Hoeflea sp. 108: one gene and its partner. The protein of the gene in region 2 interacts with the protein of the main gene of each other region in a pairwise test. Links are inferred from orthologs where the notes say so. Each region holds a gene or a part of one and is shown on either strand. Other genes may lie near its edges.

Region 1 (5,845 bases), 270 kb from region 2 along the record:
CACGAAGGAGATGGCGTTGGCCTTGAATTCGGGCGGCGCGTTGTCGGCAGCTGCAAAGCGGAACTGCTGGACGAAGGCGCCGCCTGCGCCGAGCAGCAGCAGGCCGAAAACGAACAGCCAGAACTCGGCGCGGAACAGCGCGAGCGTGGCGATGGCGCCGCCAGCTGCCGTGACGGCGGTGCCGAACATGAAGCCGCTGCGCTGCCCGATGGCGCGGATGATGGCGGCTGCCGGCAGGGCGCCGAGCGCCAGGCCGAGGCTGAAGCCGGTGATGGGAAGCGTTGCCAGCGACTTGTCGTCGCCGAGCAGATAGTAGCCGGCGAGACCGCCGATGGAGAAGGAAATGGGAGCAGCTGAGCCGATAATGGCCTGCGATGCGGCGAAGATATAGGCAGTTCGCCGCGCTTCGCGTTCGCCACCGGTCATAATGCGTCTTTGCCCTTTCCTTCGCCGCGCAGCTTGCGAGAGACGCGGTCGAGCACTGCGTTGACGAGCTTGGGCTCGTCATCGACGTAGAAAGCCTTGGCGATGTCGACATATTCCGAGACGATCACCGCAACCGGAACATCCTGGCGCTTCATCAGCTCGAATACACCGGCGCGCAGGATAGCGCGCAAAGTGGAATCGAGGCGCGACAGCGGCCAGTCCTCGGTCAGCGACTCGCGGATGACAGGGTCGACGAACTTCTGATTCTCGACGACGCCGGCAAGGATGGCGCGGAACCACTGGGCATCGGCTTCACGGTAGAGCGCCCCGTCGACTTCCTTGCCGAGGCGGAACGCCTCGTATTCAGCGGTGATTTCGAGCAGGCCGCTGCCGGCCACGTCCATCTGGTAGAGCGCCTGCACGGCGGCAAGACGGGCTGCGCCACGCTTGTTGGCGTGGCGGACGACTGGCTGGTCCTTGCCTTCGGAAGAGGTCACGATCGGGCCGCTCCAAGTTTCTCGCGCAGGGCGATCATGGTGAGTGCGGCGCGCGCGGCAAAGCCGCCCTTGTCGCCTTCGCTGCGGCGCGCGCGCGCCCAGGCCTGCTCTTCGTTCTCGGTTGTCAGGATGCCGTTGCCCACAGCGATCGACTCGGCGACCGAGAGGTCCATCAGGGCGCGGCAGGATTCGTTGGCGACGATGTCGAAATGATAGGTCTCGCCGCGGATGACGGTGCCGAGCGCGACATAGCCGTCATATTCGGTACCTTCGTCGTCAGCTGCGTCGAGCGCGAAGGAAATCACGGCCGGAATCTCCAGAGCGCCGGGCACGGTCACCACATCATAAGAAGCGCCGGCTTCGCTCAACGCGGCCTTGGCGCCGTCCAGAAGGGCGTCGGCGAGGTCGTCGTAGAAGCGCGCCTCGATGATGAGGAGCTTCAGTTGCTTGTCATTGGCCATGTTCGATCTCCGGCAGAGCCGGTCAATTAGGCCGAACCGGGGGAGTTCGCAAGCGAAGTGTTAATGACCACATAAGGAAACTGCTGGTCCATGACCGCGGGGCCGCCCCTGCCCTCAGAGCCCTTCCTTCGCAGCCTCGGCCAGCCGCGCCGCATAGCGAGCCATGGTGTCGATCTCGATGTTCACCCGGTCGCCGACCTTGCGCTCTCCCCAGGTCGTGACCTGGAGCGAATGGTGGATCAACAGTACGTCGAAGCGGGTGCCCTCGACCTTGTTGACGGTCAGCGAGGTGCCGTCGAGTGCCACCGAGCCCTTGGGCGCGATGAACCTGGCCAATTCGCGCGGGGCTTCAAGTCTGAAGCGTACCGCCTCGCCCTCGTCTTCGCGTGAGACGATCTCGGCCATGCCATCGACATGGCCCGAAACAATGTGGCCGCCGAGCTCGTCGCCGATCTTGAGGGCGCGTTCGAGATTGATCTTCCGCCCGGCCTGCCAGTCGCTGGCCGTGGTCAGGCGCAGCGCCTCTTCCCATGCTTCGACCTCGAACCAGCGGGCATTGGAGGTGTCTTCCGGCAGGGTGACGACGGTCAGGCATACGCCGGAGCAGGCGATCGACGCGCCGATATCGATCGTCTTGGGGTCGTAGACGGTGTCGATGCGCAGGCGGACGCCCTGGTCGAGCGGAACGGCGGACGCAACGGTCCCCACATCGGTGACGATACCGGTAAACATCAGATTTCCCTTATCCATTCGGCAAAGATGTCCTCGCCGAAGCGCGCCTCGCGCACCAGGCTGAACCCTGCCGGTATATGGTCTCGCCCGATGGGTGCTGCAATGCCATCGGTGCCGATGGCTTCCGGGCCGTAGAACAGCGCGATGCGGTCGACCAGTCCCTCGTCGAGGAAGGCACGCGCCGTATCGGCGCCGCCTTCGACGATGATGCGTGACATGCCCTTGCTGGCCAGATCCTCGAGCAGCTCGGGCAAGGCGACGCGGCCGTCAAAGCTCTCGGTCGCCAGGAACTTTACGCCCAACCGCTCAAGGGCAGCCTTGTTTGGGGCGTCGCCCTCCGAACAGGCAGCGACGAGCACCGGAACATCCCTTGCCGACATCGCCAGCTTCGAGGTGACCGGCAGGCGAACAAGCCTGTCGAGCACGATGCGTGCAGGCGAGCGCGTGCGCAGGCCAGGCAGGCGGACGGTAAGCTCGGGATTGTCGGCGATGGCAGTGCCGATGCCGATCAGGATCGCATCGCATTCGGCGCGCATGACGTGGACCTGCCGGCGGGCGATCTCGCCCGTTATCGCGATCTGGCCCGCGCCGCGCCTGCCGATCATGCCGTCGGCCGAAAGCGCAAGCTTCAGAATCACTTCCGGGCGCTTGTTGACGGATCGATTCAGATAACCGGCCAGCTGATCGGCAGCCTCGGCGGCCAGGACGCGCTCGCGCACCTCGATGCCGGCGGAGCGCAGGATGGCATAACCCTTGCCGGAAACGCGCGTGTCGGGATCGCTGGCCGCGCCGACGACGCGGGCGATGCCGGCGTCGACTAACGCATTGGCGCAAGGCGGGGTGCGGCCATGATGAGCACAAGGTTCGAGCGTCACATAGGCTGTGGCGCCGCGTGCCAGCTCACCGGCATCGGCAAGCGCCTGCGGCTCGGCATGCGGACGACCGCCGACGGCGGTGACGCCACATCCGACGATGACGGGGCCGTTGCCGTCATCGCGGACGATCAGAGTGCCTACGGAAGGATTCGTTGAGGTCAGGCCGAGATTGCGGCGAGACAAGCGGATCGCGGCGGCCATGAAGCGCCGATCGACGAGATCCTGCTCAGCAGTGACGCTACCGGCCATGGTTCAACCGGCGTCCTCGTCGCCCTTGAGCTCACCAAGCACCTCGTGGAAGTCCTTGGCCTCGCGGAAATTGCGGTAGACGGAGGCAAAACGCACATAGGCGACGTCATCGAGCGACTTCAGCGCCTCCATGACCAGCCGGCCGATCTCGCCCGAGGGAATCTCGCTCTCGCCCGAGCTTTCGAGCTGGCGAACGATGCCGGTGACGGCGCGCTCGATGCGCTCGGGGTCGACATTGCGCTTGCGCACGGCGATCTCGACCGAGCGGGCAAGCTTGTCGCGGTCGAACGGCACCTTGCGGCCGGACTTCTTGAGCACGACGAGATCGCGCAGCTGGACGCGCTCGAATGTGGTGAAGCGCCCTCCGCAGACCGGGCAGATGCGGCGCCTGCGGATCGCGGCCCCATCCTCGGCGGGACGGGAGTCCTTCACCTGCGTGTCTTCAGACTGGCAATAGGGGCAACGCATGTTCGGCCTTGTCTTTCGAATCCTCGACCGGGAAAGGCTTAATGCATGATCCCGAAAAGCAGAAGCCCTATGCCGGGATGACCGGCATAGGGCTTCAAATTGTGAAGGCCTTTGTGGCCTCAGTCGTGCTTTCCGAAAACCGATTCCGATCTTCGGGCCGATGCGTCAGCTTACCCCAGATAGGGATAAAGCGGGAAACGCTCGGTCAGGGCGACAACCTTCTGCTTCACGGCAGCCTCGACGGCGGCGTTGCCTTCATCCGAGTTCGCGACCTTGAGGCCGTCGAGCACTTCGGCAATCAGCTGGCCAATCTCGCGGAATTCGGCCGTGCCGAAGCCGCGGGTCGTGCCGGCCGGCGTGCCGAGGCGAACGCCCGAGGTGACAAAGGGCTTCTCCGGGTCGAAGGGGATGCCGTTCTTGTTGCAGGTGATGTTGGCGCGGCCAAGGGCTGCCTCGGCGCGCTTTCCGGTGGCATTCTTGGGACGCAGGTCGACCAGCATCAGATGGTTGTCGGTACCGCCCGAGACGATGTCGAGGCCGGTGGCCTTGAGGCTCTCGGCAAGCGCCTTCGAGTTGGCGACGATGTTTTCGGCATAAGTCTTGAACTCGGGCTTGAGCGCTTCGCCGAAGGCGACGGCCTTGGCGGCGATGACGTGCATCAGCGGGCCGCCCTGCAAGCCGGGGAACACGGCCGAATTGACCTTCTTGGCGATATCCTCATCGTTGGTGAGGATCATGCCGCCGCGCGGGCCGCGCAGCGACTTGTGTGTGGTTGTGGTGACGACATGCGCATGCGGCAGCGGCGACGGATGCACGCCGGCGGCGACGAGGCCAGCAATGTGGGCCATGTCGACCATCAGATAGGCGCCGATCTCGTCGGCGATCTCGCGGAAGCGCTTCCAGTCCCAGATGCGCGAATAGGCCGTGCCGCCGGCAAGGATCAGCTTCGGCTTGGTTTCGCGGGCCAGGCGCGCAACCTCGTCCATGTCGAGCAGGTGGTCGTCCTTGCGGACGCCGTAGGAGACGACCTTGAACCACTTGCCGGACATGTTGACTGGCGAGCCGTGGGTCAGGTGACCGCCCGAATTGAGGTCGAGACCCATGAAGGTGTCGCCCGGCTGCAGCAGCGCCAGGAACACCGCCTGGTTCATCTGGCTGCCGGAATTCGGCTGGACGTTGGCGAAGTTGCAGCCGAACAGCTTCTTGGCGCGCTCGATGGCGAGCTCCTCGGCAACGTCTACGAACTGGCAGCCGCCGTAGTAGCGCTTGCCCGGATAACCCTCGGCATATTTGTTCGTCATGATCGAGCCCTGAGCCTCGAGCACAGCGCGAGAGACGATGTTCTCAGAAGCGATCAGCTCGATCTCATGGCGCTGGCGACCAAGCTCATTGCGAATCGAGCCGAAGATCTCCGGATCCACCTCCGAAAGCGGGGTTCCAAAGAAGGATTCGAGGTGTTTCGAAGCTGCCATCGGTTCTGATCCTTGCTGGTCCGGACAATGATCCGGAGGGGCATCGGGGAGGTTCGGCGGGCAATTAACATACTTGCCCCAGCGTCGCCACGTAGGCTGCGAAATTTCGTGGTCGCATTTCGGCCAGCAACAAAAAAGGCCGCCCGAAGGCGGCCTTTTTTGCATCTTGTGCGTCGGCTCAGAGCGCCGAAGTGATCTGCAGCTCGTCGACGCCGTCGCGGCCATAGATGTCGTCGCGGAACTGCACGACGCCATCTCCGGTGGACCAGGCAGAGACATAGGTGAAATAAACCGGAACCGGGTTGGTGACGGGAACCGGGGTGTTGGCGCCCGACTTGATGGTCTGCTCGAAGTGCTGGCGGCTCCAGCCCGGCGTGTCGCGCAGGATCCAGGTGACGAGGTCGCGCACGTTCTGGACGCGCACGCAGCCCGAGGAATCGAAGCGCATGAGCTTGTTGAACAGGCTCTGCTGCGGCGTGTCGTGCATGTAGACGCCATCGGGGCTCGGGAAATTGATCTTCACCGAAGCCATGGCGTTGATGGCGCCCGGGTCCTGGCGGAACAGATACTTGGCCGCCTCTTCCGTCGACCAGTCGACAGTCATCGGATCGACCTCGCTGCCATTGGGCGCGATGAGGCGGATCTTGTTGTCGGTGAGGTAGTTC
Region 2 (5,857 bases):
TTGCGCTGTTCGTAGACGAAGATGAAGATGGCGAGCGGCAGGCCGATGATGGTCACCAGCATGCTCAGCATTTCGAGAATCTGCATGAACGACATGGCGGCACTCCCGGCGGGGCTCACGGCGAACACTAGGTTGTGAAACGCCGCCTGCCAATCGTCGCAGCGGCCATGAACGGGCGTCTAAATGCTTGCGTTCGCCTCGGCCTGACGCCATAAGCAGGAAACATTCGACGCGCCTGTCGCGAGGACCCGATGAAGAATTTCCTTGTCCAGTTTTTCACCTGGTGGAACGGCCAGACCCTTGGCACGCGCTTCCACACCTGGCGCAAAGGCACCAAGGTTGGCCAGGATGAGTTCGGCAACACCTACTACGAGGGCGGCAAGGACTCGGAAGGCCGCACGCGCCGCTGGGTTATCTACAAGGGCTATTCCGAAGCCTCGTTGATTCCGCCCGGCTGGCACGGCTGGATGCATCATCGCGTCGACGTGGCTCCCACGCAGGACAACTATATTCCGCGCGACTGGCAGAAGCCGCACCAGCCCAACCTGACCGGTACGGCTGCCGCCTACCGCCCCAAGGGCTCGGTGCTCGGCAACGAACATCGCCCGCAGGTCACCGGCGACTACGACGCTTGGACGCCCGGCTCCTGAACAGAGATCGTCGGCGCGGACATTTGTCGCCACAATTGGCGTCTAACTGCTTTGCCCATCGGCACGGGGCGACTAGCTTTGGCCGGATGGGAATCACGGGTGGACACCCCTGGGACGCAACTGCGGTAACGACTGTATGACATTTCTTGGCCGGGCTTCGTCGGACGGAAGATCGAAGGCGAAAGCCTTGCTTGCGGCAATGGCACTGTGTGCCGGCCTCGGCCACGCGGCAGCCCAGGACAGCATCCAGCGTCTGCCGCTTGACCCGCAGGCCTTTCCGAGTGAGGAAATGCCGGCCGAGGGCATGGACGATCTGCCGGCTCTCGACGACACCCAGGCCGCGCCCGACCAGCAGCAGCCCCAGGCGGCTCCAGCACCCCAGGTGACCCCTGCGCCCAAGACCACCCAGGCTCAGCGCATCAAGAACCCGGTCGCCGAATTCGCCGGCATCGACAAGATCACCGGCCGCATCATCACCTTCGACGTCTATGTCGACGAGACGGTGCAGTTCGGCGCCCTGCAGGTGACACCGCGCGTCTGCTACTCGCGCCCCGAGAGCGAGGAGCCCAAGACCGACTCCTTCGTCGAGGTCGACGAGATCACCCTCGACCGCAAGATCCGACGCATCTTCACCGGCTGGATGTTTGCAGAAAGCCCCGGCCTCAACGCCGTCGAGCACGCCGTCTATGACGTCTGGCTCAAGGGCTGCAAGCAGAAGTCCGAAGTGCCGGCGCCACAGGCCGCCAAGACCAACTGATCCCGTTCTATTCGGTGTTCCAGGCTGACGTCGGCGCGTGAGCGGCAGGCGGCCGCTGCGTCATACCGGCCTGCGTCTGCTCAACGCCGGGGATATTGCGCTTCATCCATCACCGGCAAGATAGCCCTGCCATGGAGTAAGAACTCAGTCGAAAGATGCTTCGCCGGTAATCGCATCAGCCAGCATCTTCTCGTATTTTCCACGCGGCACGTCGACTGCGCCGAAGCGCTTCAGGTGGTCGGTGGTGAATTGCGTGTCGAGCAGCACGAAGTGGTGTTCGCGGAGCCGTTCGACGAGATGGACCAGGCAGACCTTGGATGCGTCGGTCTCGCGCGAGAACATGCTTTCGCCGAAGAAGGCCCGGCCAAGCGACACGCCATAGAGCCCGCCGACCTGATGGCCGTCGCGCCACGCTTCCACCGAGTGGGCGTTGCCCATCCTGTTCAGCCGCGTATAGGCTTCGCGGATCGGCCCATTGATCCAGGTCGACAGGCGGCCCGAGCGCTTCTCCGCGCAGGCGTCGATGGTGCCTTCGAAGTCGCTGTTGACGCGGATTTCGAAATGGCCGCGCCTGATGGTACGGGCCAGGCTGTGGGGGATGTGGAAGCTGTCGAGCGGGATGACGCCGCGCGTCTCCGGCCTGACCCAGAAGACTTCCGGGTCAGAGGCGCTTTCGGCCATGGGAAAGACGCCCGACGCATAGGCCTTCAGGAGAAGGTCCGTAGGTATGCCGAAGCCGGGCGCATAGGGTCGGGTCATGTGACCCCCAATCTACTCGCTTTGGGCCTACTCGCTTTTGGCGAGGTATTTTTCCAGCCAGTGGATGTCGTAGTCGCCATTGGCGATATCGGGGTTGCCCACGAGATCACGGAACAGCGGCAACGTCGTCTTGACACCATCTACCACGAATTCGTCCAGCGCGCGCCTGAGACGCATCATGCACTCGACGCGGTTGCGGCCGTGGACGATCAACTTGCCGATCAGGCTGTCGTAGTAGGGCGGGATCTTGTAGCCGGAATAGACGCCCGAATCGACACGGATGCCGAGGCCGCCGGGAGTGTGGAAATGCGTGATCGTGCCGGGTGAGGGCGCAAAAGTACGCGGATCCTCGGCGTTGATGCGGCATTCGATGGCGTGGCCGTTGAACTTGATGTCATCCTGCGTGACCGAAAGACCGCCGCCCGAAGCGACACGGATCTGTTCGTGCACGAGGTCGATGCCCGTGATGGCTTCGGTGATCGTATGCTCGACCTGAAGACGCGTATTCATTTCGATGAAATAGAATTCGCCGTTCTCGTAGAGGAACTCGATCGTGCCGGCACCCGAGTAGCCGAGATCGGCAATCGCCTTGGCGCAAATGTCGCCGATGCGGGTGCGTTCCTCGGAGTTCAGGGCAGGCGAGTTGGCCTCTTCCCAGACCTTCTGGTGGCGGCGCTGCAGCGAGCAGTCGCGTTCGCCGAGGTGTACGCCTTTGCCTGCGCCGTCGCCGAAGATCTGAACTTCGATGTGGCGCGGCTTCTGCAGATACTTCTCGATGTAGACGGCGTCGTCGCCGAAAGCGGCACCCGCTTCCGAGCGCGCGGTGGCCAGCGCCACGTCAATGTCCGCCTCGGTCAGGGCAACCTTCATGCCGCGACCGCCGCCGCCGGACGAGGCCTTGATGATGACCGGGTAGCCGATCTCGGACGCGATGCGCTTGGCTTCCTTTTCATCGGTGACGGCGCCGTCCGAACCGGGGACGACCGGGATGCCTAGACGCTTTGCGGTGCGCTTGGCCTCGATCTTGTCGCCCATGATGCGGATGTGGTCGCCCGTGGGACCGATGAAGGTGATGTTGTGCGCGGCCAGGATGTCGGCGAACTTGGCGTTTTCGGCCAGGAAGCCATAGCCGGGATGGACTGCGTCCGCACCCGTGATCTCGCAGGCCGCGACGATCTGATGAATGTTGAGGTAGCTGTCGCGCGACGGCGGCGGTCCGATGCAGACGCTTTCGTCGGCAAGCCGCACATGCATCGCGTCGGCGTCGGCGGTGGAATGCACGGCAACCGTCTTGATGCCGAGCTCCTTGGCCGCACGCAGCACTCTCAGCGCGATTTCGCCGCGATTGGCGATCAGGATTTTCTGGAACATTGCGCGCAGCCTTCCGGCTTACTCGACAACGACGAGCGGCATGCCGAATTCGACAGGCTGCGCGTCTTCGATCAGGATCGCAGTCACCTTGCCCGAACGCGGCGAGGGGATCTGGTTCATGGTCTTCATCGCCTCGATGATGAGAAGTGTCTGGCCTTCCTTGACGGTAGCGCCAACCTCGATGAACGGCTTGGCGTCGGGCGAGGGAGCCAGGTAGGCGGTGCCCACCATCGGCGACGACACGGCGTTCTTGGCGATGTCGATGGCTGCTGCCGGCGCGGGCGCTGCTGCGGCGGTGGAGTTGACGGCTGCTGCTGCCGCAGCGACCGGAAGCGGCGCCGGCGCGGCGTAGGCGTGGACGGCCTGGGACTGGCGCGACACGCGGACCTTCAGATCGCCGAGCTCGACCTCGATCTCGGTCAGGTTGGTGTCGTTCAGGATCCCTGCGAGGTCGCGGACGATCTGCTGGTCAAAACCATCGTTCTTCTTCGTCGCCATGTTCAAGCCTTTTCTGTCTGTTTCCGGTCAGAGCCGGGCGGCTAGCGCCTGCAGCGCCAGCGTGTATCCGAGCGGCCCGAAGCCGCAGATCATGCCCACGGCAACCGGCGCCACCATCGATTTGTGGCGGAACGGCTCGCGGGCATGGATGTTTGAAAGATGCACCTCGGCGACCGGCAGAGGAGAGACGGCCCGTATGGCATCCTGCAATGCGATCGAGGTGTGGGTATAGGCGCCTGCATTCAAGACGATGCCTGCGGCTTCTTCGCCGGCTTCGTGGATCCAGTCGACCAGGACGCCTTCATGGTTCGACTGGCGGAAATCGACTGCAAGCCCGAGGGAGGCGGCTGCTGCATGGCAGTCGGCCTCGATGTCGGCAAGCGTCTTGCCGCCATAAATCCCGGGCTCGCGTTTGCCCAGGAGATTAAGGTTCGGACCGTTGAGGACGAAAACCGTTTTCAAGCTACAGACCTTTCCACCCGCCAGATCCTCTCTGGCGCGGCGGACCCTCTATAATCGGCATAAGCCGTCGCGGAAAGAGCGCAAGCGACTTCTTGCGCTGTCCACAACGGCTCATTGGGCGAAATGCCTCCGGCGGGTTGCCTCGGCTCGTCAATCCTTGGCCGCTGCGATCTTCTCGGCCAGCACTTCCTGACCGAGTGCGCCGAACACGACCTCGTTGCCGATCACATAGGACGGGGTGCCGCTGATCTGCAGCTTGTTGGCCAGCTCATAGGTGCGGTTGAAGGCCTCGACGATTGCCGGGTCCTTCATCGCCTCGCGCAGCTTGGCTTCGTCGGCGCCGAGCTCGAGGGCGATCTTGATGGCAGGGGCTTCGCCGGCACGGCCTTCGCCGCCGAGCAGCTTGTCATGGAACTCGCCATACTTCTCCGGCATCAGCTTGTGAAAGGCCATCGACACGACATGTGCCTTCTGGGAATCCGGTCCGAGGATCGGGAATTCCTTGAGCACGAAGCGCAGCTCGGGATCGGCCTTGACCAGCGCGTGCATGTCGGCCTGGGCGCGTTTGCAGTAGCCGCAATTGTAGTCATAGAACTCGACGATGGTGGTCTTGCCATTGGGGTTGCCGACGATGCCATCGAACGCCGAGTTGAAGATTTCGTCCTTGTTCTGCTTGATCACGTCGAGATTGGCGACGCGCTGCTCTTCCTTCTGCTTGGCCTCGAGCGCGCCCTGCATCTCGAGCAGCATCTCGGGATTGTCGAGCAGGTACTCGCGCACGATCGTCTCGATCTGCTTGCGGTCGAGATTGGTTGCAGCACCTTCCGCGTGGGCGGTGTTCGGGCTGCCGGCCAGATAGCCGAGGGTGAGCATGGCGAAGCCGACGGCAAGGCCGGTGGTGCCCAGAAGAAGCGTCTTTTTCATTCGTTAGGTCTCCAGCCCTTTCGGCTATGTCGCGTGGCAGCGGCGAGAAGCTTCACTTCTTCTTGCCCGGCGCCTTGTAATTGATGATGTCCTGGGCGCGCACCCAGCCGGGGGTACCGCGCTGGAATTTCTGCTGCGCCCGCATCGCGAAGATCTTGGCGTCCTGATATGCGCCGCTGTAGTAGTGCCCGTCGGCCGTGGCAAGGTCGGCGTCGGCGACGTCGCCCAGCATGCCATAGGCCTGCGCCAGGTAGCGGTAGCCGGCGGCGTTCTCGCGGTCGCGGTCGAGGCCCTTGCTGATCTCGGTCACCGCCTTCTTCAGTGCATCGGGCGTGCCGATGGCGAGATAGGCCTGACCGAGCTGCACGGGGAGGATACCCGACTTGGCCGGATCGAGCCGCACGGCGCTGGCGTATGATTCGGCAGCGGCCGCTGG

The links.
Region 1: the proteins of accC (region 2) and ribD interact in binary tests that used the Escherichia coli proteins (3 or more experiments, as listed by UniProt). The link is inferred for Hoeflea sp. 108 from one-to-one orthologs.

The regions. Positions count from the first base shown.
Region 1 is NZ_KB890024.1:1,872,292-1,878,136, reverse strand. What follows is about bases 1,179-4,013. They hold ribD (bifunctional diaminohydroxyphosphoribosylaminopyrimidine deaminase/5-amino-6-(5-phosphoribosylamino)uracil reductase RibD), read right to left. Parts: upstream 3,241-4,013; coding sequence 2,116-3,240; downstream 1,179-2,115. Other genes in these bases: glyA (serine hydroxymethyltransferase), read right to left, coding at 3,879-4,013; nrdR (transcriptional regulator NrdR), read right to left, coding at 3,244-3,708; B015_RS0108990 (riboflavin synthase), read right to left, coding at 1,499-2,116; B015_RS0108995 (6,7-dimethyl-8-ribityllumazine synthase), read right to left, coding at 1,179-1,384. Also shown: B015_RS0109005 (MFS transporter), read right to left, coding at 1-426; transcription antitermination factor NusB, read right to left, coding at 423-923; more of B015_RS0108995, read right to left, coding at 920-1,178; more of glyA, read right to left, coding at 4,014-5,180; B015_RS0108970 (L,D-transpeptidase family protein), read right to left, coding at 5,359-5,845. UniProt on the Escherichia coli protein: Converts 2,5-diamino-6-(ribosylamino)-4(3h)-pyrimidinone 5'-phosphate into 5-amino-6-(ribosylamino)-2,4(1h,3h)-pyrimidinedione 5'-phosphate.
Region 2 is NZ_KB890024.1:2,142,639-2,148,495, forward strand. The notes cover bases 1,366-4,212. They hold accC (acetyl-CoA carboxylase biotin carboxylase subunit), read right to left. Parts: upstream 3,538-4,212; coding sequence 2,194-3,537; downstream 1,366-2,193. Other genes in these bases: B015_RS33820 (DUF2155 domain-containing protein), read left to right, coding at 1,366-1,407; aat (leucyl/phenylalanyl-tRNA--protein transferase), read right to left, coding at 1,552-2,166; accB (acetyl-CoA carboxylase biotin carboxyl carrier protein), read right to left, coding at 3,556-4,035; aroQ (type II 3-dehydroquinate dehydratase), read right to left, coding at 4,063-4,212. Also shown: B015_RS0110460 (hypothetical protein), read right to left, coding at 1-95; B015_RS0110465 (NADH:ubiquinone oxidoreductase subunit NDUFA12), read left to right, coding at 252-650; more of B015_RS33820, read left to right, coding at 838-1,365; more of aroQ, read right to left, coding at 4,213-4,497; B015_RS0110495 (DsbA family protein), read right to left, coding at 4,648-5,421; B015_RS0110500 (M48 family metalloprotease), read right to left, coding at 5,474-5,857. UniProt on the Escherichia coli protein: This protein is a component of the acetyl coenzyme A carboxylase complex; first, biotin carboxylase catalyzes the carboxylation of the carrier protein and then the transcarboxylase transfers the carboxyl group to form malonyl-CoA.